DNA from 4 places in the Serratia sp. Sp408 genome. Region 1 is predicted to be linked to each of the others. Evidence: predicted binding sites of a transcription regulator. Region 1 holds the regulator's gene; each other region holds the start of a gene.
What was found. The regulator PurR, encoded in region 1, represses purine synthesis genes. The targets are predictions, from matches to a motif close to CANGCAAACGTTTGCNTG.
Positions count from the first base shown of each region.

Region 2: a site for PurR is predicted at 4,956-4,973, ahead of AC2AXP_RS12105 (NCS2 family permease). Genes of this name have one in related genera too.
Region 3: a site for PurR is predicted at 5,844-5,861, ahead of pyrD (quinone-dependent dihydroorotate dehydrogenase). Genes of this name have one in related genera too.
Region 4: a site for PurR is predicted at 3,335-3,352, ahead of carA (glutamine-hydrolyzing carbamoyl-phosphate synthase small subunit). Genes of this name have one in related genera too.

Region 1 is NZ_JBXUFT010000001.1:1,194,254-1,201,971, forward strand. Features, by position in the region: gene punC (purine nucleoside transporter PunC) at 1-996, opposite strand, end outside; gene punR (DNA-binding transcriptional activator PunR) at 1,119-2,039, shown strand; gene purR (HTH-type transcriptional repressor PurR) at 2,066-3,091, opposite strand; gene cydH (cytochrome bd-I oxidase subunit CydH) at 3,416-3,505, shown strand; gene sodB (superoxide dismutase [Fe]) at 3,579-4,157, opposite strand; gene AC2AXP_RS05695 (C40 family peptidase) at 4,378-5,220, opposite strand; gene AC2AXP_RS05700 (Grx4 family monothiol glutaredoxin) at 5,633-5,977, shown strand; gene rnt (ribonuclease T) at 6,041-6,721, opposite strand; gene gloA (lactoylglutathione lyase) at 6,797-7,204, opposite strand; gene nemA (alkene reductase) at 7,370-7,718, opposite strand, start outside.
Region 2 is NZ_JBXUFT010000002.1:279,065-286,782, reverse strand. Features, by position in the region: gene hemB (porphobilinogen synthase) at 203-1,183, shown strand; gene AC2AXP_RS12130 (3-oxoacyl-ACP reductase family protein) at 1,244-1,993, opposite strand; gene AC2AXP_RS12125 (LysR family transcriptional regulator) at 2,124-3,047, shown strand; gene AC2AXP_RS12120 (lipocalin-like domain-containing protein) at 3,128-3,571, shown strand; gene AC2AXP_RS12115 (glutathione S-transferase family protein) at 3,568-4,236, shown strand; gene AC2AXP_RS12110 (VOC family protein) at 4,282-4,698, shown strand; gene AC2AXP_RS12105 (NCS2 family permease) at 5,029-6,390, shown strand; gene AC2AXP_RS12100 (Na+/H+ antiporter) at 6,579-7,718, shown strand, end outside.
Region 3 is NZ_JBXUFT010000001.1:828,155-835,872, forward strand. Features, by position in the region: gene pepN (aminopeptidase N) at 1-1,287, shown strand, start outside; gene ssuB (aliphatic sulfonates ABC transporter ATP-binding protein) at 1,377-2,156, opposite strand; gene ssuC (aliphatic sulfonate ABC transporter permease SsuC) at 2,153-2,947, opposite strand; gene ssuD (FMNH2-dependent alkanesulfonate monooxygenase) at 2,958-4,106, opposite strand; gene AC2AXP_RS03935 (sulfonate ABC transporter substrate-binding protein) at 4,123-5,091, opposite strand; gene ssuE (NADPH-dependent FMN reductase) at 5,118-5,696, opposite strand; gene pyrD (quinone-dependent dihydroorotate dehydrogenase) at 6,033-7,043, shown strand; gene AC2AXP_RS03950 (cell division protein ZapC) at 7,220-7,718, shown strand, end outside.
Region 4 is NZ_JBXUFT010000005.1:180,081-187,798, forward strand. Features, by position in the region: gene carB (carbamoyl-phosphate synthase large subunit) at 1-1,944, opposite strand, end outside; gene carA (glutamine-hydrolyzing carbamoyl-phosphate synthase small subunit) at 1,962-3,110, opposite strand; gene dapB (4-hydroxy-tetrahydrodipicolinate reductase) at 3,581-4,402, opposite strand; gene AC2AXP_RS16240 (MFS transporter) at 4,628-5,887, opposite strand; gene melA (alpha-glucosidase/alpha-galactosidase) at 5,966-7,273, opposite strand; gene AC2AXP_RS16250 (AraC family transcriptional regulator) at 7,495-7,718, shown strand, end outside.

The DNA.
Region 1 (7,718 bases):
TTTACCGGTGCTTTCCGGGAACGGCGTCAACGCATTGGCCACCACGATCGGGTAGACAGCGCCGTTGACCAATGCCATCAGGCAGAACGGAATCAGCAGGGTGGTCAAGGTCGGCGTGGTCAGGGTGGCGACCAGATACAACGCCACCATACTGATGCCATACGCTATCAGCAGCCATGGCAGCAAGGTGTTGCCGTTAATGCGGTTTAGCGCGGTGCGGCAACCGAAGCCGCCGAGCAGGAAGGCCAGGGTCTGCGGCACGTAGCTCAGACCGATGTCATTAGGGCTGTAGCCCATGTTGCCAAGAATAAATGGCGAGCCGGTCAGCCAGGCAAAGAAGCCGGCTGAACAGGCGGCGAACACCATGACGTTACCGCCAAACACCGGCGACTTCAGCAGTTGCAGGAAGCCGATACCGTTGTTGTTGGCGGCGGCCGGCGCAAGGCGCGAACTGTCTTTGAGCAGCAGCGTTGGCAACAGCAGCAGGGCGCTGATCGCCAGCAGCACGGCAAAAATGGCGCGCCAGCCCATGTGATTCAGCAGCCAGGCTCCGAGCAACGGCGCCAGCGCTGGCGACAGCGCCACCAGCGGCATGATGGTAGCGAACACGCGATGGGCGGCGCCCTCGCGATAGCGATCGATAACGATCGCCTGCCAGGTGACCGCAGCGGAACAGACGCCGATCGCCTGAATAAAGCGCAATGACCACAGTTGCATCGCGTTATCGGCCCACAGCATGCCCAGACAGCCGATGCCAAATAGCGCCAGTCCCATCAGCAATACCGGCTTGCGGCCGAGACGATCGGAGAGTGGCCCCCAGAGTAATTGAGCAAAGGCAAAACCGGCCAGGAAGATACTGAGGCTGGCGCTGATGGCGCCGGCAGAAATCTGCAATTCTTGCTGCATGGCGCCAAAGGCGGGCAGGTACATATCGGTGGCCAGGTAGCCGAGCATGCTCAGCCCGGCGAGGTAAAACATAAATCCAAAGTTTCGCATGGTATTTCTCGTTGATGCTGTTGTGCAGGTTTTTTTTAGCGTCGCAAGTGTATCTGGCTGGATCTCTGCTTGTGAAACGGTAATATTTGCAAGCTGCTGTTAAAAAAATTGAAGGCAAAGCGATGTGGTCTGAATATTCCCTTGATGTGGTCGACGCCGTGGCGCGTACCGGCAGTTTCAGCGCGGCAGCGCAGGAACTGCATCGCGTGCCGTCAGCGGTGAGTTATACCGTACGTCAGTTGGAGCAGTGGCTGGCGGTGCCGCTGTTTGAACGGCGCCATCGCGACGTGGAGCTGACGCCTGCCGGCGCATTGTTTGTTCAGGAATCGCGCGCTGTCATCAAAAAAATGCTCGACACCCGTCGTCAGTGTCAGCAGGTGGCCAACGGCTGGCGCGGCCAGTTGAAGATCGCCGTCGATATCATCGTCAAACCACAGCGTAGCCGGCAACTGGTGCTGGATTTCTACCGTCATTTCCCGGACGTCGAGTTGCGGGTACAGCCGGAAGTGTTCAACGGCGTGTGGGATGCGCTGGTGGACGGGCGTGCCGATATGGCAATTGGCGCAACGCGCGCGGTGCCGACCGGTGGCGGCTTTGCCTTTCGCGACATGGGTTTTATGAACTGGCTGTGCGTGGTCAGCGCCAGCCATCCGCTGGCGGTTTTGCCCGGCCCGCTGGATGACGATCGGCTGCGGCCATTTCCCTCCCTGGTGCTGGAGGACACCTCACGCACCTTGCCCAAGCGCGTCACCTGGTCTTTGGATAACCAACGGCGGTTGCTGGTACCGGACTGGGTATCGGCGGTGGACTGTTTGCGTGATGGCTTGTGCGTCGGCATGGTGCCGGCACATCGCGTATTGCCGTTGATTGAGCAGGGGGAACTGGTGGCGTTGCAACTGCCTGAACCGTTCCCGCCCAGCGCCTGTTGCCTGACCTGGCAGCAGAACGCGCAGTCGCCGGCGATGGCGTGGTTGCTGGATTATCTCGGCGACAGTGAAACGCTGAATCAGGAATGGTTGAGCGAGGTGATATTGCCGGAGTAGCGCAATCGCGCCCCCCGGCCGGTGCTTTAGCGGCGGTAATCGACGAACGGGCCGTCGGCGACCGAGCGGCGTTCGATCAATTTGGGGTGTACTTCAATGACCTGCGATTCTTCGCGTTTGCTGATGATGCGATCCAGCAGCATGGTAAATGCCATTTCACCAAGACGCTCTTTTGGCTGATGGATAGTGGTCAGCGCCGGGGTGAAGTAACGCGCGTTGCGTACATTGTCATAACCGATCACTGAAATATCCTGCGGCACGCGCAACCCGAGCTCGTCGGCAGCGCAGATTGCGCCCATGGCCATAATGTCGCCGCCGCAGAACACGGCGGTCGGGCGCTGTTTTTGCGACAGGATCTGGTGCATGGCCTTATAACCGGACTCCGGCTCGAAGTCGCCCTGGACAATCCACTGGTCACGGATGTCGATATTGGCTTCCTGCAATGCCTTGAGGAAACCCTGATGACGGCCGCCGCCGGTGTTGCGCGACAGTTGCCCGGGAATGGCGCCGATGTCGCGGTGGCCACGTTCAATCAGATAACGGCCTGCCAGATAGCCACCTTCGAAGGCATTGTCGATGATGGTGTCGGTGAAGTCACCGCGCGCGGCGCCCCAGTCCATCACCACCATCGGGATGTTGCGATAATCTTCCAGCATGCCGAGCAGTTGGTCAGGATATTCGGAGCACATCACCAGCAGGCCGTCGACGCGTTTTTGCGCCAGCATCGCCAGATAGGCGCGCTGTTTGTCCAGATTGTTATGCGAGTTGCACAGAATCAGCGTGTAGCCCTTGCTGTAACAGCTGTTTTCCACCGCTTCAATCACTTCAGCGAAATAGGGCGCTTCGCTGGAGGTTGCCAGCAGGCCAATGGATTTGGTGTGATTGACCTTCAAACTGCGAGCAACGGCGCTTGGGGAATAATGCAGCTCTTTAATGGCAGCCCAAACGGCCGCCTTGGTCTCTTCGGCGACGAAACGGGTCTTATTGATGACGTGCGAAACGGTGGTGGTGGAAACGCCCGCGCGTTTGGCCACATCTTTAATCGTTGCCATGTAAAGAATGACTCCTAAACCCACATGTATTTAGCATGTAAGCATGTTGTTAATCGTTTGCCTACGCAGATCCTTCTCCAGAGTCACGAAAACTTGGTTTTTAGTGTGGAAGTCGTCAGCCACTTGACCTGGAGGGACTCAATTGCCGGTGCGCAGCAGTGAACTGCGAATTTTGTCGCATATTGAGCAAAAGTGGAAGTGCTAATCAACATTATAAGCGTGGAATGATAACAAGATTTTATTGGGGAACTGTGGGAAAATGATTTGACGCACCAATACTGTGGATTTTATGCTTGGCGCAGATTATCTGATAAGGAGTTTTTGATGGATACCGATTTAAAAATGTCTTTGTTCACCACCCTGGGTGCATTGGCGATGATTATTGCCTTCAGCTTCACTGCCGCATTGAACTGAATCCTGACTTAATCAATAAAGGCGCAGCTCAATATGAACTGCGCCTTTTTATTTATTGCCGCGTATTGGCCAATTACGCCAGGTTTTCCGCTACGAACGCCCAGTTCACCAGCGCCCAGAAGTTTTCCAGATAGTTCGGCCGCGCATTGCGGTAGTCGATATAATAAGCGTGCTCCCACACGTCTACCGTCAGCAGCGGCTTGTCCTCGCCGGTCAGCGGGGTGGCTGCATTCGAGGTATTAACGATAGCCAGCGAACCGTCGCTTTTCTTTACCAGCCAGGTCCAGCCGGCGCCAAAATTGCCTACCGCTGATTGTGTGAACGCCTGCTTGAACTTATCGAAGCTACCGAAGGCCCGATTGATTGCTTCTGCCAGTTTACCGTTTGGCTCACCGCCGCCCTGTGGCGACAGGCAATGCCAGTAAAAGGTGTGGTTCCACACCTGCGCGGCGTTGTTGAAGATGCCGCCGCTGGCGGTTTTAACGATCTCTTCCAATGATTTGTCTTGAAACTCGCTGCCGTCGATCAGCGCATTCAGGTTAACCACATAAGCGTTGTGATGTTTACCATAGTGGTATTCCAGCGTTTCTGCCGAGATATGCGGTTCAAGCGCATCTTTGGCATACGGTAGAGCAGGTAGTGTAAACGACATTGCTTTCTCCTTCTTTTATATGGCGCCAATCTGGCGTTCCCATCCGGGGACTTTGGCGAACGAATCGCCAGTAACCACTCTTTTTTAGAGGTTATTAATGGTAGCAATTTCCCGACAGGAAAAGGAGTTAAAGCGTGCTAAATCGGGGCAAAAGAGTTATGGCAAGAGAGAAGGGAACGGCACGATGGCGGCCGGGCGAGGCCGCCATCGTCTTGTTGCGTCAGCGAATGGTTTTTGGCGTCATCACGCGGCGGGCACCGACGTAATGATTTTGCCAGTAATCATTATCAAGCTGGCTGATGCGGATTTCCTCCCCGGTGCGCGGCGACTGGATAAATTTGCCGTTGCCCAGATAAACCCCCACATGGTCAGCCGCGCCGCGGTTATTTATGCGAAAGAACACCAGGTCTCCGCTTTCGAGTTCGTTCTTCTTGATCGGCGCCGCATCCCGCAGGTGGAACATTTCATTGGCGGTGCGCGGCATCTTGATTTTCATCACGTCCTTATAGGCGTAATAAATCAGTCCACTACAATCAAAGCCGGTGCGTGGTGAAGTACCGCCCCAGCGGTAGGGTTTGCCCATCTGGTTCATCAGTTTGGCCATCGCGGTCTGTTTGGCGTGCTGATAACGTTTTTTATGCGCAGCGCTGAGTTTTAGCGGTTTTTCATCATGCAGCAGATTTTCGTTACGCAGCCGCTTGGTGGTGGCCAAACCCGCAGTGCGGTGGCGACCATAACCTTTTTTATAGCCTTTCTTCGGCGGCGTAACGCGAATTTTGGCAACCTGCGTGGTTTTACGCGACGATTTAATTCGACTGGTCTTCTTTGCCGTTTTTATGGTCGATGTTTTGCGGGTTTTTAACGCGGTCGTCTTTTGCGGTGTAGTGACTTTGGCTTTCTTGGCCGCCTTGAGCGCTTTCTTTTTCTTGCGATCGTCCGGGCGTGCCTCATTAACATGGGTTTTACGCTGCTCAGCGGCAACGCGAGCCTGTGGCGCGGCATGCGCCAGATTGAGAAACAGCTGTGTAAACAACAGCACAAAGAGCGTAATAATTAAACGCATGTTGACGTTACCAACCTTGGCCCCGAAACAAACTACGAAAGAATGACAGTATTCCCCAAATACGCCATATAAAACAGCGGAGAACCTATAAATAATAATCCATATTGTGAGAAAACGTTAATGGCATTTTTAATCAACGCAAAAAACGCTGCCGAATGGATGAAAAATGGTCTGCGACGCGACTGGCTGGGGATTAAAGCTGCAGCACTTGGCAAAATATATTAGTGAAATGGTCAGATTAAAAATGTTATTCTGAGTGTATGTTTGATCGAAATGGCGTTGCCGACGCTGCGCGGTCGGTGCTGGCAGAATGTCCTTGCAAAAGATGGCGTTTTTTTGCCAGCCGCCCAGCCGCTACAATAGCGGATGTGATGCATGTTGTAGCCCTGAGATGGCTTGAGGAAGCAATAAAATGACGACGATTGAAAAAGTTCAGCAACAAATCGCTGAGAACCCGATTCTGCTGTACATGAAGGGTTCACCAAAATTGCCAAGCTGCGGCTTCTCCGCTCAGGCCGTTCAGGCGTTGTCTGCCTGTGGCGAGCGTTTTGCCTACGTTGATATTCTGCAAAACCCCGACATCCGTGCCGAACTGCCGAAATACGCCAACTGGCCAACCTTCCCACAGCTGTGGGTGGACGGCGAACTGGTTGGCGGTTGCGATATCATCATCGAAATGTATCAGCGTGGTGAGTTGCAGCAGTTGATCAAGGAAACGGCAGAAAAATACAAAGAGCAGGAAGACCAGCAGCCATAACGGCGGTTTCCTGTAATGACAACGGGCGGCGTATATCACATACGCCGCCCGTTTTTTTATCGCTCAGTCAACGTTGCCGACGGCCAGCGGCCAGCCGCCGAGGCGTTTCCAGCGATTGACCAGCTCGCAGAACAGCAGGGCGGTTTGTTCGGTATCGTACAGTGCGGAGTGTGCCTGGCTGCTGTCAAACGCCATGCCGGCGGCGATACAGGCTTTGGCCAGCACGGTTTGCCCGAGCACCAGCCCGCTTAGCGCAGCGGTATCAAAGGTGGCAAACGGATGGAACGGATTGCGTTTCAATCCGGCGCGTTCTGCGGCGGCCATCAGGAAACTGTGATCGAAGTTGGCGTTGTGCGCCACGATAATCGCCCGGTTGCAGCCCTGATCTTTAATGCCCTTGCGCACAGCCTTGAAAATGGCGTGCAGCGCATCGTATTCGCTGACCGCACCGCGCAGCGGGTTATGCGGATCGATACCGTTGAAGGCCAGCGCTTCAGGTTGCAGGTTGGCGCCTTCGAACGGTTCAACGTGGAAATGCAGCGTTTCGTCCTGCTGCAGCCAGCCGTCCTGGTCCATTTTCAGCGTGACGGCGGCTATTTCCAGCAGCGCGTCGGTGCGGGCGTTGAAGCCGGCGGTTTCGATATCTATTACTACGGGATAAAACCCACGAAAACGACCACACAGGGCGTTAAGATCACTTTTTTCGGCCATCAGTTTCTTATCTTCATCGAATGCAGCGCGCATTATGACAAATTTTGTGCCGCCTTGCAGGCGGTTATCATTCCTGGATAAAAAAGGGCGCGGTAAGCGCCCTGAAACTCAGTTGCCGAGGCCGTGACCGGCGTGCTTGTTTTCGATCAGCTCGATTTTATAACCGTCTGGATCTTCAACGAAGGCGATGACCGTGGTGCCGCCTTTAACCGGGCCAGCTTCGCGGGTCACGTTGCCGCCGACGTGGCGAATGTTGTCACAGGTGGCGGCAACGTCATCAACGCCCAGCGCCAGGTGGCCGAACGCGCTACCCATTTCGTAGCTGTCGACGCCCCAGTTATAGGTCAGTTCAATCACGGCGCCTTCGCTTTCATCGGTATAGCCGACAAACGCCAGCGAGTATTTGTATTCGGTATTTTCGCTGGTACGCAGCAAGCGCATGCCTAATACCTTGGTGTAGAAGTCGATGGAGCGTTGCAGATCGCCGACACGCAGCATGGTATGGAGTAAGCGCATAATTTCCTCTGATTGCAGGTTTTGCCGTGCTTGGCGGCAGATAGTGTGAAGCAAAAAACAGTATAGCGTTGTCGTATAAGGGAATTCAATGAGGGGGCCGGTATAACGACGTGGCGCATTGATTGGCGCGCGGTCGGCAGATTCACCGACCACGCGCGTGGTCACTTACAGCGTTGGGTAATCGGTATAACCTTGCGCACCGCCGCCGTAGAAGGTTTCCGGCTGCGGTTCATTCAGCGGCGCGTTCTGTTGCAGACGTTCCGCCAGATCCGGGTTGGCGATGTAGGCGCGGCCAAACGCCACCGCGTCGATAAAGCCTTTTTCGATCAGGGTTTCGGCTTTTTCGGCGCTGTAGGCACCGGCACCGACGATCACCCCTTTGAAGCGGGCGCGCACCGCATCGCGGAAGGCATCGGAATACGGTTTGCCGCCGGCCCAATCCGGTTCGGAAATATGCAGGAAGGCAATATTGCGCTTGTTCAGCTCTTCTACCAGGTACAATGCCGCTTCTTCC
Region 2 (7,718 bases), on a different contig from region 1:
TGCTTATCGACCCGATGCGTTTGACACTGGCTGGCCTGCAAGGCCGAGGTATCAAAAACATCGCATAATGATAAGCTATGCGCACGTTAGATGTAGCGCCCGTCACTATGGCTCATGCCATAATAGCGCATCGCCGAGCCAACGCTCGGCTGATGTTCTTATCGCCCAGATTCAGCAGACGGGCCAATTTTTAGGAGTTCCCATGTCAAGTCACTTCCCGCAGGTTCGCCCGCGTCGTCTCAGAAAATCCGAGTCGCTGCGCACGTTATTCCAGGAAACCGAATTCAGCGTTAACGATCTGGTACTGCCGATCTTCGTCGAAGAAGAGGTGGATGATTACGCCGTCATCGAGACCATGCCTGGCGTGTTGCGCATTCCGGAGTCCAAGCTGGCTTATGAGATCGAGCGCTATGCCAAAGCCGGTATTCGTTCGGTGATGACGTTCGGCATTTCTCACCATATGGATGCCACCGGCAGTGATACCTGGAAGGAAGACGGACTGGTGGCGCGTATGGCGCGTATCTGTAAAGACACGGTGCCAGAAATGATCGTCATGTCGGATACCTGCTTCTGTGAATATACCTCGCATGGGCATTGTGGTGTCTTGCACGACCACGGCGTCGATAACGATGCTACGCTGGTCAATCTCGGCAGGCAGGCGGTTATTGCTGCCGCTGCGGGGGCAGATTTTATCGCGCCGTCGGCGGCGATGGACGGCCAGGTGCAGGCAATCCGCAGCGCGCTGGATGAAGCCGGCTTTATCGACACCTCGATCATGGCCTACTCAACCAAGTTTGCCTCCTCGCTGTATGGACCGTTCCGTGAAGCCGGCGGCAGCGTATTGCAGGGCAACCGCAAAAATTATCAGATGAACCCGATGAACCGTCGCGAAGCGATCCGCGAGTCGCTGATGGACGAACAGGAAGGCGCAGATGCGTTGATGGTGAAACCGGCCGGCGCTTATCTGGACGTGATCAGTGACATTCGAGCCGCATCGCGTCTGCCGTTGGCGGCCTATCAGGTCAGCGGAGAATACGCGATGATCAAGTTTGCCGCACAGGCCGGCGCGATTGACGAGCGTAAAGTGGTGCGTGAAACGCTGGGCGCCATCAAGCGCGCCGGTGCAGATATTATCCTTTCGTACTTTGCGATGGATATTGCCGAAAACGGCATCGATTACTGATCGTTTTCTCCGCAATAAAAAGCCCCGAAAGGGGCTTTTTGCCGTCTGGCATTCCTGATGCTAGGCGGAAAAACCGCCGTCGATGCTCAGGCTGGCGCCGGTGATGTAACCGGCTTCCGGACCGGCCAGATAGGCGACAAAGCTGGCAATTTCATCGTCTTTGCCGTAACGGCCGATCGCCATCATGGCCTTCAGCTGCTCGGCGAATTCGCCGCTGTCAGGATTCATGTCGGTATCCACCGGGCCAGGCTGTACGTTGTTGACCGTGATGCCGCGTGGGCCAAGATCGCGCGCCATGCCCTTGGTCAAACCGACCAGCGCCGACTTGCTCATGGCATATATCGCACCGCCGGCAAACGGCATGCGTTCAGCATTGGTACTGCCGATGTTGATGATGCGGCCATGATCGTTCATATGGCGTGCCGCTTCCTGGCTGGCGATAAAGACGCTGCGGACGTTAACAGCCAGCGTGCGGTCCAGATCTTCCAGTGGCAGCTCTTCGGTGTTGCCCAGTGCCAGGACGCCGGCGTTGTTCACCAGAATGTCCAGTTTGCCAAAGTGATTTACCGCCTGGCGAATCGCCTGTTGCAGTGCGGCAGCATTGGCGCTGTCGGCCTGAATGGCCAACGCCTTGCCGCCAGCGGCGGTAATCGCGCTGACGACGGCATCGGCCTTGTCGGCCGATGCGACATAGGTTAACGCCACGGCGGCACCTTCGCGCGCCAGACGTTTGGCCACTGCTGCGCCGATGCCGCGAGAACCACCTTGAACGAAGGCGACTTTTCCTGATAGTGAAAGCGTTGCTGACATGATGTATCTCCAAATTGGCGAGGGTCAGGATGACGTGGTCAGTATCAAAGAAATCAACCTCGGCCACTAGCCATAAAGAGCTATAATCAGCTTAAACCATTGGTTTGAAATCGGCCTGAAAGGAAAACGCATGTTGGGACATCTTGAATGTTTTGTCAGCAGCGCTGAGCTGGGCAGTTTTTCTGCTGCCGGCCGCAAATTAGGCATCAGCCCGGCCGCTGTGGGCAAAAATATCACCAAACTCGAAGCTCAGGTCAGGGTTCGCCTGTTCCAGCGCAATACGCGTAAATTGATCCTCACTGAAGAAGGAGAGCGTTTCCTTCAGGAGGTCAAAGGCGGTTTGCTATCGATTCAGTGTGCGCTGAAAGGGCTGAGCAGCGCCGGCGGCGTAGCGGCCGGTACGCTCAAGGTCAGTATGGGAACCGCTTTTGGCCTGCATTTTATGTTGCCGATGCTGCCGGGGTTTCTTGCCAGGTATCCAGCCATCATACCTGACTGGCATTTTGACAACCGCCAGGTCGATATCATCGGCGAGCAGTTTGACGCCGCGCTTGGCGGCGGTTTCGAACTGGCGCAGGGCATGATCGCCCGCGAACTGGCCCCGGCGCATGGCGTGTTGGTCGCTTCGGCCGACTATCTGCGGCGACAGCCAGCGCTGCAGCATCCGGAGCAGTTGGCTGAGCATGCGGGTATCTTCATTCGCTCCCCGCAAACCGGGCGTATCAGAAACCTGCCGTTGCGCAATCCAGACAATGAACAGCGCCCGGCCGCCATGCAGGTAGCCATGACGGTGAACGAACCTGCGGCGGCGGCGCAGGCGGCGGAAATGGGCATGGGGATCGCGCTGATTGCCATGCCGAATGCCTTGCCCTATCTGGAAAGTGGCCACCTGGTCAGGGTGTTGCCGGAATGGTATGTCGATCGTGGCAGCGTACGTCTCTATTTTCCCAGCCTTAAATTTTTGCCGACCAAAACCCGGGTCTTTGTCGATTACATCATCGAGCAGTTTCGCACGCAGCAACTGGCGGCGCGTTTCGATGCGCGCAGAAAATAATGACGGCAGCCGATAGCTGCGCTGGCGGGGGGCGGGATTCGCCACTACCTTTAAACAAGGCTGAGTGGGGAGAAAAGATTATGGTTATGCATGCATTTATCGGCAGCTGGTCACTGGTATCTTCGGTGTTCAAGAATGAAGAAGGTACGGTGAGCCATCCGCTTGGCGAACAGGTGTTGGGGCGGATCAACTACGAAGCCAACGGCACCATGGCGGCACAGTTGTACAGCGCCGTACGACCGAAGTTTACCTCGAGCGATCCGGCGCAGGGTACGGACAGCGAGCTGCGATCGGCATTTATCAACATGATCTGCTATTACGGCCGTTATCAGATTGACGAGCCGGATCAGCGGGTGATCCATCAGGTTGAGGGCTGCTCGTTCCCCAACTGGATCGGCAGCCGGCAAGTGCGTTTTTATACCTTTACCGACGACAAACTGACGCTGCGCACCGTGCCGCTGCAAATCGGCAACGGCGTGCAGATTGGTGAGCTGGTATGGCAACGGATCGGGGACGCTCCATGATCATTGTTCATCACCTGAATAATTCCCGCTCTCAGCGTATTCTCTGGTTGTTGGAAGAGCTGGAGGTGCCGTACCAGGTGCAACGTTATCAACGCGATAGCGTTACCTTGCTGGCGCCTGCCGAACTCAAAAAGATCCATCCGCTGGGCAAGTCGCCGGTGATTGTCGATGGCGACCTGACGCTGGCGGAATCCGGTGCGATTATTGAATATCTGCAAGAGGCCTACGACGCGCAGGGGCAATTCATGCCCACCGATTACCATGCGCGCCAGCAGTATCGTTACTGGCTGCATTATGCCGAAGGTTCGTTGATGCCGTTGCTGGTGATGAAGCTGGTGTTTGGCCGGCTCGATCATCCGCCGATGCCGTGGCTGATGCGGCCGATCGCTGGAGCGATAGGCAAGGGGGTCCAGCGCGAATACCTGGATAAACAGATAGCAACGCATCGTGATTATCTGGAGCAGCATTTGGCGGCCAACGTCTGGTTTGTCGGCAATGATTTCAGCGCGGCGGATATTCAGATGAGTTTCCCGCTGGAAGCGTTGGCCGCGCGTTACCGGCTGGACGATTGCCCGAAGCTGCGTGACTTCCTGCAACGCATACATGCACGTCCGGCTTATCAACGGGCGTTGCAACAGGGCGGGCCCTATGACCTGCTGAGTTGACAAGCTGGACTATACTCGATGGGTCAAGGTTTATGGAGATAGCCGATGGCTACGCAAATCTTTATTAATCTGCCGGTCAATGACCTGCCTGCGGCAATGACATTTTTTGACCGGCTTGGTTTTACCTTCAATCAGCAATTTAGCGACGACACCGCTGCCTGCATGGTGGTGAGTGACACTATTTATGTGATGTTGCTGACACACGACAAATTCAAAATGTTTACCCCCAACCCAATCAGCGATGCCAGGAAGGCCAGCGAAGTGCTGCTCTGTCTGTCACAACCCAGTCGCGCCGCGGTGGACGACCTGGTGCGCAAGGCGGTAGCGGCCGGCGGCAATACCTATCATCAACCGCAGGATCACGGCTTTATGTACGGCCATGGTTTTCAGGATCTGGACGGCCATATCTGGGAGCTGATGTATATGGATCCGCAGGCAATGGCGTCACAGAACCCTGCGTAACCTCTTTTCAGCGGCAGTCGGTTTACCGCCTGCTTATTTATGTGACAAAAGTCGCAATTTCCGTAATGATGGCGTCACACGCTTTTCGGCCGGTTGTGTTGCGATCTTTAGTTGATCACACGGCCTGGAAGGCGGGATAATCGTTTGCCTACACCAAAACATCATAAATTCACCGGTACCGTGCAATGAGAGTTAATCGTTTGCCTTGAATTGCGGCGCCTATTGGCTGCGATTGGGAAGGATAAATAAGCAAACGTGACGGAAACGATTCCGTTATTGCCTTGCATGGGCAGGTGAGCCGCTTTTGCGAAAAACACAGGGGACAGCAGCATGTCGGATTCTCAAGCAAACAACGCCGTTAAATCAAAAGGCGGGCTTGACGGGTATTTCAAGATTTCAGCGCGTGGCAGCAATGTGCGTCAGGAAGTGGTGGCCGGTCTGACGACCTTCCTGGCCATGGTCTATTCGGTGATCGTGGTGCCGAGCATGCTCGGCAAGGCCGGTTTCCCACCGACTGCGGTATTTGTCGCGACCTGTCTGGTAGCCGGCTTGGGGTCGTTGCTGATGGGGCTGTGGGCCAACCTGCCGATGGCGATTGGCTGCGCGATTTCACTGACCGCCTTCACCGCATTCAGCCTGGTGCTGGGCCAGCATATCAGCATTCCGGTCGCGCTGGGTGCGGTGTTCTTGATGGGCGTATTGTTTACCGTGATTTCGGTTACCGGTATTCGCTCCTGGATCTTGCGCAATTTGCCGATGGGCGTGGCGCACGGCACCGGTATCGGTATCGGCCTGTTCCTGCTGCTGATTGCCGCCAACGGCGTTGGTCTGGTGGTGAAGAACCCACTGGACGGGTTGCCGGTAGCGCTGGGCGCCTTTACCTCGTTTCCGGTGGTGATGACGCTGCTCGGTCTGGCGGTGATTTTCGGCCTGGAAAAACTGCGAGTGCCGGGGGGCATTCTGCTGGTGATTATCGCCATTTCGGTCATTGGCCTGATTTTTGACCCGGCGGTGAAGTACCAGGGACTGTTCGCCATGCCAAGCCTGGCTGACGAAAATGGCAACTCGTTGATTTTCAGCCTGGATATCATGGGTGCATTGCAGCCGGTGGTGTTGCCGAGCGTGCTGGCGTTGGTGATGACCGCGGTGTTTGACGCCACCGGCACCATCCGCGCAGTGGCCGGGCAAGCCAACCTGCTGGATAAGGACGGCCAGATCATCAACGGCGGCAAAGCATTAACCTCCGACTCGGTGAGCAGCATTTTCTCCGGTCTGGTCGGCGCCGCGCCGGCTGCGGTCTACATCGAGTCGGCTGCGGGCACCGCCGCCGGTGGCAAGACCGGCCTGACGGCCACCGTGGTCGGTTTGCTGTTTCTGCTGATCCTGTTCCTGTCGCCGTTGTCGTATCTGGTTCCGGTATACGCGACCGCGCCGGCGCTGATGTACGTTGGCCTGCTGATGCTCAGCAACGTGACCAAACTGGATTTCAACGACTTTGTCGATGCGATGTCCGGCCTGCTGTGCGCGGTGTTTATCGTACTGACCTGCAACATCGTTACCGGCATCATGCTGGGCTTTAGCGCGCTGGTGATTGGCCGTATTTTCTCCGGCGAATGGCGCAAGTTGAACATCGGCACCGTGCTGATTGCCGTTGCGCTGGTCGCCTTCTATGCAGGCGGCTGGGCTATCTAAGCGTATCTTTAGCGGGGACGCCGTCGCTGCGTCCCCGTTTCATCGCTTCCATTCAGATAAGTCTCCTTCTTTATTTCGCCGTTTTTGAAAGGCACAACAAGCTTTCATCGCCATAAAAAAGTGTTCTACTATCACAGATACTCTGGCAACGAGCCTTTGTGGTCTGAACCGTAGAGTCTAAGGAAAGCATGGAAATCTTTTTTACTATTCTTATTTTAATCCTGGTGGTTTCACTGTCTGGGGTGGTGACACGAATGTTGCCGTTCCAGGTGCCGTTACCGTTAATGCAAATTGCCATCGGTGCGATGTTGGCCTGGCCGCATTTCGGGCTGCACGTTGATTTTGATCCTGAACTGTTTTTAGTGCTGTTTATTCCGCCGTTGCTGTTTGCTGACGGTTGGAAAACCCCAACGCGCGAATTTATCCATCACGGTCGCGAAATTCTCGGGCTGGCGCTGGTGCTGGTGTTGATCACCGTGGTCGGGGTCGGCTATCTGATCTACCTGATGGTGCCTGGCATTCCGCTGGTAGCGGCATTTGCGCTGGCGGCGGTGCTGTCGCCAACCGATGCGGTGGCGCTGGGCGGCATCGTCGGCAAGGGGCGCATTCCCAAATCCATTATGGGCGTACTGGAAGGTGAAGCGTTGATGAACGACGCTTCCGGCCTGGTATCGCTTAAATTCGCCATTGCGGTGGCGATGGGCACCATGGTGTTTACCGTCGGCGGCGCGACGTTGGAGTTCCTCAAGGTGGCGATCGGTGGTCTGCTGGCAGGGGTGGCGGTGACCTGGCTGTACAGTAAGTCGCTGCGCATCATGAGCCGCTGGAGCGGTGACGACCCGGCGACGCAAATCGTCTTGCTGCTGTTACTGCCGTTCGCTTCTTACCTGATTGCCGAACACATCGGCGTTTCCGGCATTCTGGCGGCGGTGGCGGCCGGCATGACCATCAGCCAGTCTGGTGTGATCCGCAATGCGCCACTGGCCATGCGACTGCGAGCCAACAGCGTCTGGGCGATGCTGGAGTTTGTCTTCAACGGCATGGTGTTCATCATGTTGGGTCTGCAACTGCCGGGGATATTGGAAACCTCTATCCTGCAGGCTGAACTGGATCCTACCATTGAGACCTGGTACCTGTTCGTTGACGTGGCGATCATTTATGCCGCGCTGCTGATCCTGCGTTTTACCTGGCTGTGGCTGATGAAAGGCGCCAGCAAACGCTTCCTGAAGAAGCGCCCGTTGCTGTTTGGCGATTACACCACGCGTGAACTGTGGGTGGCGTCGTTCGCTGGGGTACGTGGGGCGATTACGTTGGCCGGTGTGTTGTCG
Region 3 (7,718 bases), 370 kb from region 1:
GGCACGCCAACGCTGACGGTGCGCGACGAATATAACGCCGAGCATCAGCAGTATCGTTTGCACGTCAGCCAGCACACGGCACCGACCGCCGATCAACCTGAGAAGCTGCCGCTGCATATTCCGTTGAACATCGAACTGTATGACGCCCAAGGGCAGGTGATTGCGCTGCAAAAAGATGGCCTGCCGGTTAACAATGTGTTGAACGTGACCGAAGCGGAACAGACTTTTGTCTTTGATGGCGTCGAGCATCCGCCAGTGCCGTCGCTGCTGCGTGAGTTTTCGGCGCCGGTGAAGCTGGATTATACCTACAGCGACAAGCAGCTGACCTTCCTGATGCAGCATGCGCGTAACGATTTTGCCCGTTGGGATGCCGCGCAGAGCCTGCTGGCCACCTACATCAAACTGAACGTCGCCAAATATCAGCAGAAGCAGCCGCTCACCTTGCCGTTGCATGTGGCCGACGCGTTCCGCGCGGTATTGCTGGATGAAAAACTGGATCCGGCGCTGGCGGCGCAGATCCTGACCCTGCCGTCAGAAAGTGAAATTGCCGAGCTGTTTACGGTCATCGATCCGAGTGCGATCGCGGCGGTGCATGAGGCGATTACCCGTTGTCTGGCGCAAGAAATGACCGACGAATGGCTAGCGGTCTATCACCACAACAAGACCGACGGCTATCGCGTTGAACATGGCGACATTGCCAAACGCGCGTTGCGCAATACCTGTCTGCACTATCTGGCCTTTGCCGATGAGCAACAGGCTGACCGTCTGGTGGCCGAACAGTTCAAGCATGCCGATAACATGACCGACTCGCTGGCGGCGCTGGCAGCGGCGGTGGCGGCGCAGTTACCGTGTCGTGATGCGCTGATGGCCGCGTTCGACCAGCGTTGGCATCAGGATGGTCTGGTGATGGACAAATGGTTTGCGCTGCAGGCTACCAGCCCGGCCGCCGACGTACTCGCCACGGTGCGCAGCCTGCTGCAACACCGTTCATTCAGCCTGAGCAACCCGAACCGTACCCGTTCGCTGGTGGGCGCCTTTGCCGCAGCCAATCCATCAGCGTTCCACGCCGCAGACGGTAGCGGTTATCAGTTCCTGGTAGAAATCCTCAGCGATCTGAACACCCGCAATCCGCAGGTGGCAGCGCGTTTGATCGAACCACTGATTCGTCTCAAGCGTTACGATACCGGGCGCGAGGCGCTGATGCGCCAGGCGTTGGAGCAGTTGAAGGCGCTGCCAAATCTGTCTGGCGATCTGTTTGAGAAGATCAGCAAGGCGCTGGACGCCTAATCGACGCCATCAAACGGCCTGATTGAGCGTAAAAATGCCGTTCGGTTAACCCTGAACGGCATTTTTTATTGATGGCTATGGCCAATATTTCAATTCGCTGCGTGCCGCGGGAGCTGCTGCGCCGCTGGCGGCGACAGTACCCGCTCCAGTAGCTGCGCTTCAAGCTCCGCCAACTTTGCCGATCCTTTGCGGCGTGGACGTGGCAGATCGATGGTCAGATCCAGCCCAATGCGGCCTTCCTCAATCAACAGTACCCGGTCGGCCAGGGCGATCGCCTCGCTGACGTCGTGGGTCACCAGCAGCACGGTAAAGCCATGCTGTTGCCACAGACTTTCGATCAATCCCTGCATTTCAATACGCGTTAATGCATCAAGTGCGCCCAGCGGTTCATCCAGCAGCAGCAGACGCGGGCGGTGGATCAGCGCGCGTGCCAGCGCGACGCGTTGTTTCTGTCCGCCGGACAGCGCGGCCGGCCATTCATGAGCGCGATCGGCCAGGCCTACCGTTGCCAACGCCTGCTGCGCATCTGCGCGCCAGTTACCGTGCAAACCGAGCCCGACGTTATCGATGACCTTTTTCCACGGCAGTAGCCGGGCGTCCTGGAACATCAAGCGGGTATCATCCTTGGCGCTGCTGAGTGGGGCGTTGTTGCCGGTCAGCAGCTCGCCGCTGCTGGCTTTTTCCAGCCCGGCCAGCAAGCGTAGCAGCGTGCTTTTACCGCAGCCGCTGCGTCCTACCACCGCGACGAACTGCCCGGCGGTGATGCGCAGTTGCACATTTTCCAATACGGTGCGCTTGCCGTAACGCTTCTCGATGGATTGCAGAGTGACCGGCGTACCTTGTGGAATGCGGGTGGGCGTCGTCGTCATAATGCTTCTCCGTGTTTCAGTTGATAGGCCGGGTGCCAGCGCAACCAGACGCGTTCAAGCAACTGGGCGCTGAGGTCCGCCAGTTTGCCGAGCACGGCGTACAGCACGATCGCCACCACCACGATGTCGGTTTGCAGAAACTCGCGGGCGTTCATCGCCAGATAGCCAATACCTGAATTGGCGGAGATGGTTTCGGCGACGATCAGCGTCAACCACATAAAGCCGAGCGCAAAACGCACGCCAACCATGATTGACGGCAAGGCGCCGGGCAGTACCACCTGGGTGAACAGCCGAAAACCGCTGAGGCCGTAGCTGCGCGCCATTTCCAGCAGGCCGCGATCGATATTTTTAATGCCGTGATAGGTATTCAGGTAGATCGGGAACAGGGTGCCCAACGCGACCAGAAAAATCTTGGCGGACTCGTCAATGCCGAACCACAGGATCACCAGCGGGATCAAGGCCAGATGCGGCACGTTACGGATCATTTGCACCGAACTGTCCAATAGCCGCTCTCCCCAGCGCGACAGACCGGTAATAAAGCCCAGCAGCAGACCGAGACTGCCACCGATGCTAAAACCGATAAACGCGCGCCAGCTGCTGATGGTCAGGTGTTGCCACAGTTCGCCACTTTCGGTCAGCGACCAGAAGGCGCCGATCACGGCGCTGGGCGCCGGCAGAATGCGGTTCGACAGCCAGCCGACGTCGACCGAAAATTGCCACAATGCCACTAACGCTACCGGCAGCGCCCACGGGGCCAGGCGGTATAGCAGACGTTGTACGTTGTTTGTCATGGGACGCTCCTCAGCTCTGGGCCGCCTTCTGCGGCACGTAAATATTAGCGACCACTTCACCCTGCGCCTTGACCGCGCGCAATGGCGCTGGGGCTGCGTTGTTGGCCAAATCCAGATGCGGGAACAGCAGTTCACCGACGCGGTAGGCCTCTTCCAGGTGCGGATAGCCGGACAGAATAAAAGTATCGATACCCAGATCGGCATACTCCTGTATGCGCGCTGCGACCGTCGGGCCGTCGCCAACCAGTGCAGTGCCAGCCCCTCCGCGCACCAGACCGACACCGGCCCACAGATTGGGGCTGATTTCCAGATTGTCTTTTTTGCCGCCGTGCAGTTCTGCCATGCGGCGTTGGCCAACCGAGTCAAAGCGGGCAAAGGCTTGTTGCGCATCGGCAATGGTCTGATCGTCCAAATTGGCGATCAGTCGATCGGCAGCGCGCCAGGCCTCATCGGTGGTTTCACGCACGATGACGTGCAGCCGAATGCCGAAACGCACCTTGCGTCCTTTCGCCGCCGCTTTGGCGCGCACCTGCTCCAGCTTTTCCCTGACCTGTGCCGGCGGTTCGCCCCAGGTCAGATACAGTTCGACCTGATCGGCTGCCAGATCCTGCGCTGCCTCAGAGGATCCGCCGAAATACAGCGGTGGTCGCGGTTGCTGCACCGGTGGGAACAGCAGTTTGGCGCCTTTGACCTGAATATGCTTGCCCTGGTAATCAACGGTTTCACCTTCCAGCACCTTGCGCCAGATATGGGTGAATTCCGCCGAGGCTTCGTAACGCTGCTCGTGGTCGAGGTGCAGTCCTTCTGCTGCCAGCTCATCGGGATCGCCGCCGGTCACCAGATTGAACAGCGCGCGACCATGGGAAAGCCTGTCCAGCGTGGCGGCCTGCCGTGCCGCCAGGGTCGGCGAAATAATACCGGGGCGCAGCGCCACCAGAAACTTCAGGCGCTGGGTGACCGGGATCAGCGAAGCGGCCACCAGCCACGAATCCTCGCAGGAACGCCCGGTGGGGATCAGCACCCCGCCAAAGCCCAGTCGGTCCGCCGCTTGGGCGATCTGCTGCAGGTAACCGTAATCGACGCTGCGGGCACCTTCGGACGTCCCCAGATAATGGCCGTCTCCGTGGGTGGGCAAGAACCAGAAAACATTCAGACTCATGATTTATTCTCCTGTATCACTGGGCGCTGGGCTGCCAGACGCGTTGTGAAATATCGACCTTGACCGGAACCAGATGGTTGGCATAGAACAGATCGGCGGTTTGCTGTTGTGCTTTGATGATTTGCGGGCTGAGCGGGGCGATCGACGTTGGCGGGCGATGATCCAGGTAGGTGGCGATCACCGGTTCCGGCAGTCCCATCGCCTTGGACAGCAATGTGACGCTTTGCGCCCGATCGCTACGGGTGAGAGCATCGGCCTGCGTCAGCACGTTCAATATCTGTTGAATGAAGGCGCCATGGGCTTCGGCATAGGGGCGCGCTGCCAGATAGAACGAACCGGTCTGGTTGAGATTACTGCCGTCGGTCAGTACCTTCACGCCGCCTTGCAACAACGCGGCAGAATAATAAGGATCCCAAATCGCCCAGGCGTCCACGTTGCCTTGCTGGAAGGCTGCGCGGGCATCGGCCGGCGTCAGATACACCGGCTGAATATCAGTGAACTTCAGGCCGGCGCGCTGTAACGCCCGCAGCAGGAGATTGTGCGAGCTGGAGCCTTTTTGAAAGGCAACCTTGCGACCCTTCAGTTCGGCGACGTCTTTGATTGGACTGTTTTCCGGCACCAGGATCACTTCTGCCTTCGGTTTTGCCGGCTCGACGCCGACGTACAGCAGATCGGCGCCGGCGGCCTGGGCAAAGATCGGCGGTATATCGCCGGTGCTGCCCAAATCGATGCTGCCGACGTTCAGCGCTTCAAGCATTTGTGGGCCAGCGGGGAATTCTACCCAACTGATGTTGACCTTGGGGAAACGCTGCTCAAGCATCCGGTGGGTCTTGGCCAATACCAGACTCACCGAACCCTTTTGGTAGCCGATACGCAACTGCTGTGGTTCATGATGCGGTGCGGCCGCGACGCCGGTTGTCGCCAGCGCCAGCAGTCCGGCCAGGGTGCCGCCAAACCAGCGGCGTAAGGAAGAAAATCGCTTCATTATTACTCCTGATTATTGTATCGGCGTTATGCGGTTTGCCCGGTCAGCAACGTCGACTTGGCCTTGACCGTAGGCGGCTTGCGGCGGCCTAGCGCCAGATAAAAACTCTCCAGTGCTTCTTCCAGCCGCAGGGAAACGCTTTCCGCCAGCGTTGCTTCACTGCCGTTCAGTGCGATCTGGCTGTCATCGGCGAACACTCCGTGCAGCACTTCCTGTGCTTTCAGCGCCGCCAGTACCGGCTTGAGCGCATAGTCCACCGCCAGCATGTGACCAACCGAGCCGCCGGTAGCCAGTGGCAACACCACCTTGTGCTCAAGCGCACGTTCAGGCAGCAGATCCAGCAGGGTTTTCAACGCGCCGGAGAATGAGGCTTTGTACACCGGCGTGGCGATCAACAGGCCGTCAGCCTGCGCCAGCTGTTCGGCAAAAGCTTTTACTGCCGGGCTGGCGAAGTTGGCGTACAGCAGATCGTCGGCGTTAAAGTCATGCAGGTTATACGCGACGACGTCCACGCCCTGTTGTTGTAACCAATGCTGGCTGAGCGCCAGCAACGCCGCTGAACGTGATGGAATGCGTGGGCTGCCGGCCAGTGATATAACGCGCATGATCACTCCTTATAACTAAAAGTTAGGTTTAATTAATAAATGCTTGGTAAGAGTTCTAAAACTAACAGCAAAGACGCGCGTTGTTTAAATCTCATTTTTTGATTTTGTTATGCGCAAATGTGAATTGACGGCACAACCTACGGCGGCAAGGAAAACGGTTGCGTAAAAAAGACCTTTTTTGCGTTTAATCAATTCCAATTACCCAGGGGATCCCGGATAATACGCCCCCGGTTTGCAACGTTCCCCAACCGCAGGCAGGCGACGTGGGTAGGGTGGGCGAGCAACAAATACACAGCGTGAAGCATGCTGGTCATCACCGGGAAATCAGGAGCGTACATGTACTACCCCCTCATCAGGAAAGCGTTGTTCCAGCTCGATCCAGAGCGAGCGCATGAATTGACCTTTCGCCAGCTGCGTCGTGTAACCGGCAGTCCATTGGCGTTTCTGGTCCGCCAGTCGGTGCCGACCAAGCCGGTGAGCTGTATGGGGTTGTCGTTTAAAAATCCGTTAGGTTTGGCTGCCGGTCTGGATAAAGACGGCGAATGTATAGACGCCTTGGGCGCGATGGGATTTGGCTTTATCGAAGTCGGCACCGTAACGCCGCGCCCACAGTCAGGCAATGACAAGCCACGCCTGTTCCGCATCGTTGAGGCCGAAGGGTTGATCAACCGCATGGGGTTTAACAACCGCGGCGTGGATAACCTGGTTGAAAACGTCAAACGTTCGCACTTTGGCGGCATCCTGGGGATTAATATCGGCAAGAATAAAGATACGCCGGTTGAACAGGGCAAAGACGATTATCTGATCTGCATGGATAAAGTTTATCCGTATGCCGGTTATATTGCGATCAACATTTCTTCGCCAAATACACCAGGACTACGATCCTTGCAGTATGGTGAAGCGCTGGACGATCTTTTAGCCGCAGTTAAAAATAAACAGGCAGAATTACATGCGCGCCATCACAAATATGTGCCGGTGGCGGTAAAGATCGCGCCGGATCTTTCTGAAGAAGAATTGATCCAAATAGCGGACAGTTTGCTGCGCCATAATATAGACGGCGTTATTGCCACCAATACTACGCTGGATCGCAAACTGGTGCAGGGCTTGAATTACTGTGAGCAAATGGGGGGCTTGAGTGGCCGTCCTTTACAGTCGCGCAGTACCGAAGTGATCCGCCGATTGTCACAAGAGTTGCAAGGCAGGCTGCCTATTATCGGCGTCGGTGGGATTGATTCTCTGACCGCGGCACGAGAAAAAATAGCGGCCGGGGCAACGCTGGTGCAAATTTATTCCGGATTTATCTTTCATGGCCCACGTTTGATTAAAGATATCGTTACGTATATCTAATATTTTTCCTTTCATTTGTTGCCGGGGGTTTATTTCTTCCCCCGGCTCGTCTATATTTTGTTCGTTAGCATAAATATCGTTCGCAGATTTATCCGATGTTTAAGCGGCTTTTATGGTGATAAAATCACCTTATTGGGGTAAATACGGCGTTGGCTTGTGGCGAGAAGGGATAAACAATGAAGATAAAACCTGACGATAATTGGCGTTGGTATTTTGACGCCGAACACGATCGGCTGATGCTCGATTTGGCCAATGGGATGATCTTCCGTTCACGTTTCCCGGCCAAAATGCTTACCCCGGACGCATTCGCCGAATGCGCTTTTTGCGTTGACGACGCCGCGCTTTATTTCACCTATGAAGAACAGTGTAAGCAAATCAAGCTCAGCCATGAGCAACGGGCTGAACTGGTATTAAATGCGTTGGTGGCTTACCGTTTTCTAAAACCCCTGATGCCAAAGAGCTGGCATTTCGCCCAGCAGCATTTCCCGTTACAGCCGAAGAATGGCGAACTGGCGGCGGTCAAGGTGATGGAAAGCGGCGAAGATGCTCGCCTGTTGGTGGTGGAGGCCGGTGACAACGCCAGCCTGTGTCTGCTGGCGCAATATCAGCTGTCAGTGGCCGGCCGCACCATGGTGCTTGGCGATGCCATCAAGGTGATGCACGATCGTCTCAAAC
Region 4 (7,718 bases), on a different contig from region 1:
CAGCGGAGTCTGGCCGCCGTATTGCACGATAACGCCCTTGGGCTGCTCGATGCGCACGATTTCCAGCACGTCTTCCAGCGTGACCGGCTCGAAGTACAGGCGGTCGGACGTGTCGTAATCGGTGGAAACGGTTTCCGGGTTACAGTTGACCATAATGGTTTCGTAACCGTCTTCGCGCAGCGCCAGCGAGGCGTGCACGCAGCAGTAATCGAATTCGATGCCCTGACCGATGCGGTTCGGGCCACCGCCCAGCACCATCACCTTCAGTCGGTCATGGGTCGGGTTGGATTCGCACTCTTCTTCATAGGTGGAATACATGTAAGCTGTGTCGGTAGAAAACTCCGCCGCACAGGTATCCACGCGCTTGTAAACCGGGTGCAGACCGTAACCATGACGCAGTTTGCGCACGGCGCTCTCCGCTACGCCGGCCAGTTTGGCCAGGCGCGCATCGGCGAAGCCCTTACGCTTCAGGGTGCGCAGGAACTCCGGCGTCAGCCCGTTGATGCCGGACGCTGCCACCTGCTCTTCCAGACGTACCAGCTCTTCAATCTGCACCAGGAACCAACGGTCGATGTTGGTCAGGTTGAACACGCCATCGACAGACAGGCCTGCGCGGAAGGCATCGGCGATGTACCAGATGCGCTCGGCGCCGGCGTCTTTCAGTTCGCGGCGTATTTTGGTCAGCGCTTCCGGATCGTCCAGGCTGACTTTCGGATCGAAACCGGTAGCACCCACTTCCAGCCCGCGCAGCGCCTTCTGCAATGATTCCTGCTGGGTACGGCCAATCGCCATGACTTCGCCGACCGACTTCATCTGGGTGGTCAAGCGGTCGTTGGCGCCGGCGAATTTTTCGAAGTTGAAACGTGGGATTTTGGTGACCACGTAGTCGATCGACGGCTCAAAGGAGGCCGGAGTGCGACCACCGGTGATGTCGTTCATCAGCTCGTCGAGGGTGTAACCCACCGCCAGCTTGGCGGCGATTTTGGCAATCGGGAAACCGGTCGCCTTCGACGCCAGCGCCGAGGAGCGTGACACACGCGGGTTCATTTCGATCACGATCAGGCGTCCGGTCTTCGGGTTCACCGAGAACTGCACGTTGGAACCGCCGGTTTCCACGCCGATTTCACGCAGTACCGCCATCGAGGCGTTACGCATGATCTGGTATTCTTTGTCGGTCAGGGTTTGCGCCGGCGCGACGGTGATCGAGTCGCCGGTGTGGATGCCCATGGCGTCGAAGTTTTCGATAGAACAGACGATGATGCAGTTGTCATTCTTGTCGCGCACCACTTCCATTTCATACTCTTTCCAACCGATCAGCGACTCATCGATCAGCAACTCTTTGGTCGGCGACAGATCCAGGCCGCGTTCGCAGATTTCCTCGAATTCTTCGCGGTTGTAGGCAATGCCGCCGCCGGTGCCGCCCATGGTGAAGGACGGACGAATAATGCACGGGAAGCCGACGTCGGCGGCCACTGCCAGCGCTTCTTCCATGGTATGGGCAATACCAGAACGCGCGGTGTCCAGGCCGATTTTCTTCATTGCCACGTCAAAGCGGCGACGGTCTTCGGCCTTATCGATAGCATCGGCGGTGGCGCCAATCATGGTCACGCCAAATTCCGCCAGCACGCCCTGACGCTCCAGTTCCAGCGCGCAGTTCAGCGCCGTCTGGCCGCCCATGGTCGGCAGTACTGCGTCCGGACGCTCTTTTTCGATGATTTTACGTACCACCTCCCAGTGGATCGGCTCAATGTAGGTCGCATCGGCCATTTCCGGGTCGGTCATGATGGTGGCCGGGTTGGAGTTAACCAGAATAACGCGGTAACCCTCTTCACGCAGCGCCTTGCAGGCCTGAGCGCCCGAATAGTCGAATTCGCACGCCTGGCCGATAACGATCGGGCCAGCGCCGAGGATCAGGATGCTTTTTATATCAGTACGTTTTGGCATTTTATCAAGGCTCCTGATTATTTGGCGTTGGAACGGTAAGTCTCAATCAGTTCGATAAAGTGATCGAACAGCGGGGCGGCATCGTGCGGGCCCGGGCTGGCTTCCGGGTGCCCCTGGAAGCTGAACGCCGCTTTGTCGGTATGATGAATGCCCTGCACGGTGTGGTCGAACAGCGATTTGTGCGTCACGCGCAGATTGGCTGGCAGGTTGTTCTCGTCAACTGCAAAGCCGTGGTTCTGCGCGGTGATCATCACCGTATGGTTATCCAGATCTTTCACCGGATGGTTGCCGCCGTGGTGGCCGAGTTTCATCTTCACCGTTTGCGCACCGCTGGCCAGCGCCAGCAACTGGTGGCCAAGGCAGATGCCGAACACCGGGATGTCGGTGTCGAGGAATTGCTTGATGGCGTCGATGGCGTAATCACATGGTTCCGGATCGCCCGGACCGTTAGAGAGGAAAATGCCGTCTGGCGCCATTTTCAGCACCTCTGCCGCCGGGGTCTGCGCTGGCACTACCGTCAGGCGGCAGCCGCGATCCACCAGCATGCGCAGGATATTGCGCTTGACGCCGTAGTCATAGGCCACCACGTGGAACGGCAGCGCGGCCGCGTCTTTGGCTTCCGGCAGCTCGCCCTCAAGCGTCCAACTGCCCTGTTGCCAGGCGTAAGCTTCCTGGGTGGTCACTTCTTTTGCCAGATCCATTCCTTTCAGCCCTGGGAAGGCCTTGGCCTTTTCCAGCGCCAGCGCTGCGTCCGGCGCGTCGCCGGCAATGATGCAGCCGTTTTGCGCCCCCTTTTCACGCAGCAGACGCGTCAACTTGCGGGTATCGATATCGGCAATCGCCACAATGTTGTTGCGCTTCAGGTATTCCGACAGCCCTTCTTCACAGCGGTAGTTGCTGGCAATCAACGGGAGGTCGCGAATAACAAGGCCTTGAGCGTGAACAGCGGAGGATTCTGCGTCGGAAGCATTGGTGCCGACATTGCCGATATGGGGATAAGTAAGAGTAACGATCTGGCGGGAGTAGGAAGGATCGGTGAGGATTTCTTGATAGCCGGTCATCGACGTATTGAAGACCACTTCCCCCACTGCCGTACCTTCTGCCCCGATGGCCCGACCGTGGAATTGGGTTCCGTCTTCCAGAACCAATAGCGCTGACTTAATCAAAACACCCTCCGAGGAATAATCAATCACAATATTTGCATATTAATTCAGATATCGCGATCTAAATCAATGCAAAAACCGGCCTCAAGGCTAATTTTTGGCAAATTGGGCGCATTTTAATGATGGGTGCTCGGTTTGTCTACTCCAAGTGGCATTTTTCTAGTTATTTTTGCATATTTCACGCATTTCTTGCTATCTCAGTCATAAAAACACATGGAAACCCGCAATGGGTAAACGGTTGCGAGCCACAATGACAGAAAATCCGGCGCATCGCCACCTGACGGACGATAACCGGGCGTCAAAAAGGTTAACAAGCCAGTAAAAATCCGAGTTAACCATTAAAAACATAAAAAAAATCAACCTATCACGTCGAAATCGCTATTTTTCATGTTAAAAAAAAGGACAATAAAAATATTGCCCTATTATCATATCGTTATGATTAACTCACACACATCACGATGATGTTCGATAAATTATAACTGGTGCAAACCCAGCACGTCACGCATATCAAATAGACCATTTTGCCGATCTGACAGCCAACTTGCCGCACGAACCGCACCATTGGCAAATGTCATGCGACTGGAAGCCTTATGGGTAATTTCTACCCGTTCCCCGATGTCGGCAAACATGGCAGTGTGCTCACCGACGATATCCCCGGCGCGAATAGTGGCAAAACCGATGCTGTGCGGATCGCGTTCGCCGGTATGCCCTTCACGGGCGTACACCGCACAGTCTTTCAGATCGCGGCCCAGCGCATCGGCGATGGCTTCGCCCATCGCCAGGGCGGTGCCCGAGGGTGCATCCACCTTATGGCGGTGATGTGCTTCAACAATTTCGATGTCGGTATAGTCGCCCATTACTTTGGCGGCCTTCTCGAGCAGTTTCAGCACCACATTGACGCCGACGCTGAAGTTGGCGGCAAACACGATGCCAATCTGCTGCGCGGCATCGCGAATAGCCGCTTTGCCAGCATCGTCAAAACCGGTGGTGCCAATCACCATCGCCTTGTGATGCTCGACGCAAAACGCCAGATGCGCCAGCGTGCCTTCCGGGCGGGTGAAATCGATCAGAATGTCGAAGTCATCCGCCACCTTTTGCAAACTCTCGCTCACGGTCACGCCCAGCGCGCCGATACCGGCCAGTTCGCCAGCATCGGTGCCCAGCAGGCTGGAGCCTGGACGCTCCAATGCCGCCCCCAGCACCACACCCTGTGCCTGCTGTACGGCCTGGATCAATTGACGTCCCATCCGGCCACCGGAACCCGCAATCGCAATGCGAATCTGTGAATCAGTCATGCTTTATCTCTCTTTTTGATTTGATGCCTATTCCATAGGCTATCGATTCAGGGTAACCGCCCCACCTTACCACTGCCAGAGGATTTAAATCATGATTAGAAAATTATGTTATCCCCGGTTTTTTATCAGTAACGCTATCAATGGCTGATAACTCAGCTCGCACGGCGTCAACCGCTGATTGTACATAATCATGCAATTTTGTCGCAGGGCATCACGCACCGATCCTCAGGGGGCCGGCGTGGCCAGACGGCTTTTGTCGGCAAAGGCTGCCGGCGCTTTGCCACTGAGCGTAAAAGCCGAAATACAGGTGAACAACAGCGCAATGCAGCCCAGGATCAGATAGGCCGTCTTAAAGCCATACGCCGCATACATCATACCGGCCGCGTATGACATGACGATCGCCGAAAGCTGCTTGAAAAAACAGAAACCGAACAGGTAGATCGAGGCCGACAGCTTGACGTCGAATTGCGTGGTGATGTACTTGAAAATACCGACCAGCAAAAACGGCACTTCAAACATATGCAAGGTTTTCAGCACGATCACTGCCGGCACCGAATCCGCAAAGGACGATCCGATGATCCGTAGCGACATGATGACTCCAGCGATCAACAAGGCATTCTTGCCGCCAATGCGGTTGATAATCAGCGGTGCGAAAAACATGATGAAGGCGTTGAGAAACTCCCCGAGGGTGGTGACATAGCCAAACGCCTGGGTGCCGGCATGACGATCCGCGAAGAACGAGGTGAAGAAGTTGGCGAACTGCTGATCGAATACGTCATAGACGCAGGCCACGCCGACGATATACAGCACCAGATACCAAAACTTGCGCATCTTCAGCAACTGCAAAGCGGATCGCAGGCTGACCGGGTTCTTGTTCAACGCCAACTGGTCTGCCACCGTCACGGTATGGCTTTTTTCTGGCCGGAACAGAAACAGCAGCAGCGCCAGGATCAGCGTGCAGCCCGACGCCAGCCAAAACGAAAATTGGTTATTGATGGTAAACATGTAGCCGACGATGGAAGCGCAAATCGCCCAGCCGATACAGCCAAACAGCCGCACCCGGCCATATTCGAAATGGCTGCGGCGGCTGACTTTTTCAACATAGGCTTCGATCGCCGGCGAACCGCCGCTGGCAACCAGTCCTAAATAGAGGCCGCACAGCAATGCGCCAAGCCAAAAATGCGTTTGCAGCAGTGGTGATATCACATAGATAAACAACGGCGCCAAAAACATCAGCAATATGATAATCATCCACAACAGATGTTTTTTCAGTCCAAATTTATCGGTGATCACACCAAATACCGGTTGGCAAACCAGGGCAAAGAACGCAGTGATCGAAAACACCAGGCCGGTTTGCTGTTGGTCGAGATGATTGACGTCATGCAACCAGATGGGAAAGAAGGGCAGAATCGAACCAAGAATGAAAAAGTAGAAGAAGCAAAAACCGCTGAATATCCAGAAATTCTTGTTTTTTAGATAGAACATAGCTCGCCATCCCTTTTTGCAGGCGCGGGATCCGCGCCTGTGATGTTATTGGAGGAAGTGATGCGCAGGAGAGAACGGTTAGTGGTATGCCGGCAGCCAGTCGCCGTGAGCTTCGATCAAGGCATCGCACAGCTTGCGAATGTCATCGATGGATAATTCGGCCGAAGTATGTGGATCAAGCAACGCGGCATGGTAAATCGCCTCGCGTTTCTGGCTAACCGCCGCTTCGATGGTCAGCAATTGCGTATTGATGTTGGTGCGGTTAAGCGCCGCCAGTTGCTCCGGCAAGTTACCGACGTGACACGGTGTGACACCCTGCCCATCCACCAGGCAAGGCACCTCCACGCAGGCCTCATTGGGCAGGTTGGTGATCACCCCGCTATTGAGCACGTTGCCGCCGATCTTGTACGGCCGATCGGTTTCCATCGCCTCGATGATGTATGAGGCGTATTCATGGGTCCGCGTGTGGCTAAGGTGGCTATCATGGGTCAATGCCTGCTTTTGCTGCTCCCATTGGGCAATTTGCTCGACGCAGCGACGCGGATATTCATCCAGCGGAATATTGAACCGCTCTATCAGTTCCGGGTAGTTGCGCTTGATCCAGTAAGGCATATATTCGGCGTTATGTTCGGAAGACTCGGTCACGTAATAACCGAAGGTTTTCATGATCTCATGCCGCACCATATCATCGTGCTTGCCGTGCAGCGCGGCGGCGCGACGCTTGATTTCCGGATAGAGATCCTGACCGTGGCGACGGATATCCAACAGCCAGGCCATGTGGTTGATGCCCGCGATATGGAACTGCACGTCATCGCTCGGCATATCAACACTTTTCAACAGCGTCTCTGCGCATACCTGGACGCTGTGACACAGCCCTACGGTTTTCACGCCGGTATAACGCAGCATCGCGCCGGTCAGCGAGGCCATCGGATTGGTGTAGTTCAGCAACCAGGCGTCCGGGCAAACCTCTTCCATATCGCGCGCAAAGGAGAACAGCACCGGGATGGTGCGCAGGGCACGGAAGATGCCGCCAATGCCCAGCGTATCGGCGATGGTCTGGCGCAGGCCAAATCGGTTCGCCACCTCAAAGTCGGTGATGGTACAGGGATCGTAGCCGCCGACCTGGATGGCGTTTACCACGTAATCGGCATTTTTCAGCGCCGCACGGCGCTGCTCGACGCCGAGGTAAGGCGTGATGATCGCTTTACCGCCGTTGACGTTTTGATTGATGTTGTTGAGCATGGTCAGCGATTCATTCAAGCGGCCGCTATCGATATCGTACAGCGCGATTTCCACTTCCTGTAACACCGGGGTGCACATGATATCCCCCAACACATTCTTGGCGAAAATAGTGCTACCCGCGCCCATAAACGTCACTTTAATCATCTCATTTCTCCACTGTTGCGAGGCGAATTACCGTTGGTGTGTGTTGAAAGTAGTGGTCAAGCGAAGGGTTGTATATGGAGGAAAGTGACCTGATTATGGGTAAAAATGACGCCAGGAAAAAAGTGTGAGCTGAGTCTTGCTGTACTTAACCAACAACATACGTCATGACAACAAGCTGCTACCGTTAATGTCACAGCGTGCCGATAGCAAGGGAGCAATTGATGCATAAGAGTTTTGTCCTGGCAAACACCTCGAACATCGAACTGAACGTGTTCCAGTTTGGCGTCGAGGATTGCGCGCCAGGCCACTGTTTTGGTCCAGCGGTGCGCCAGCATTACCTATTTCATTATGTGATATCCGGCACCGGCACCCTGCATACCGACCATGGCGCTTTTAGCGTGCATCCCGGCGAGGGCTTTCTGATTTACCCGCACGATGTCACCAC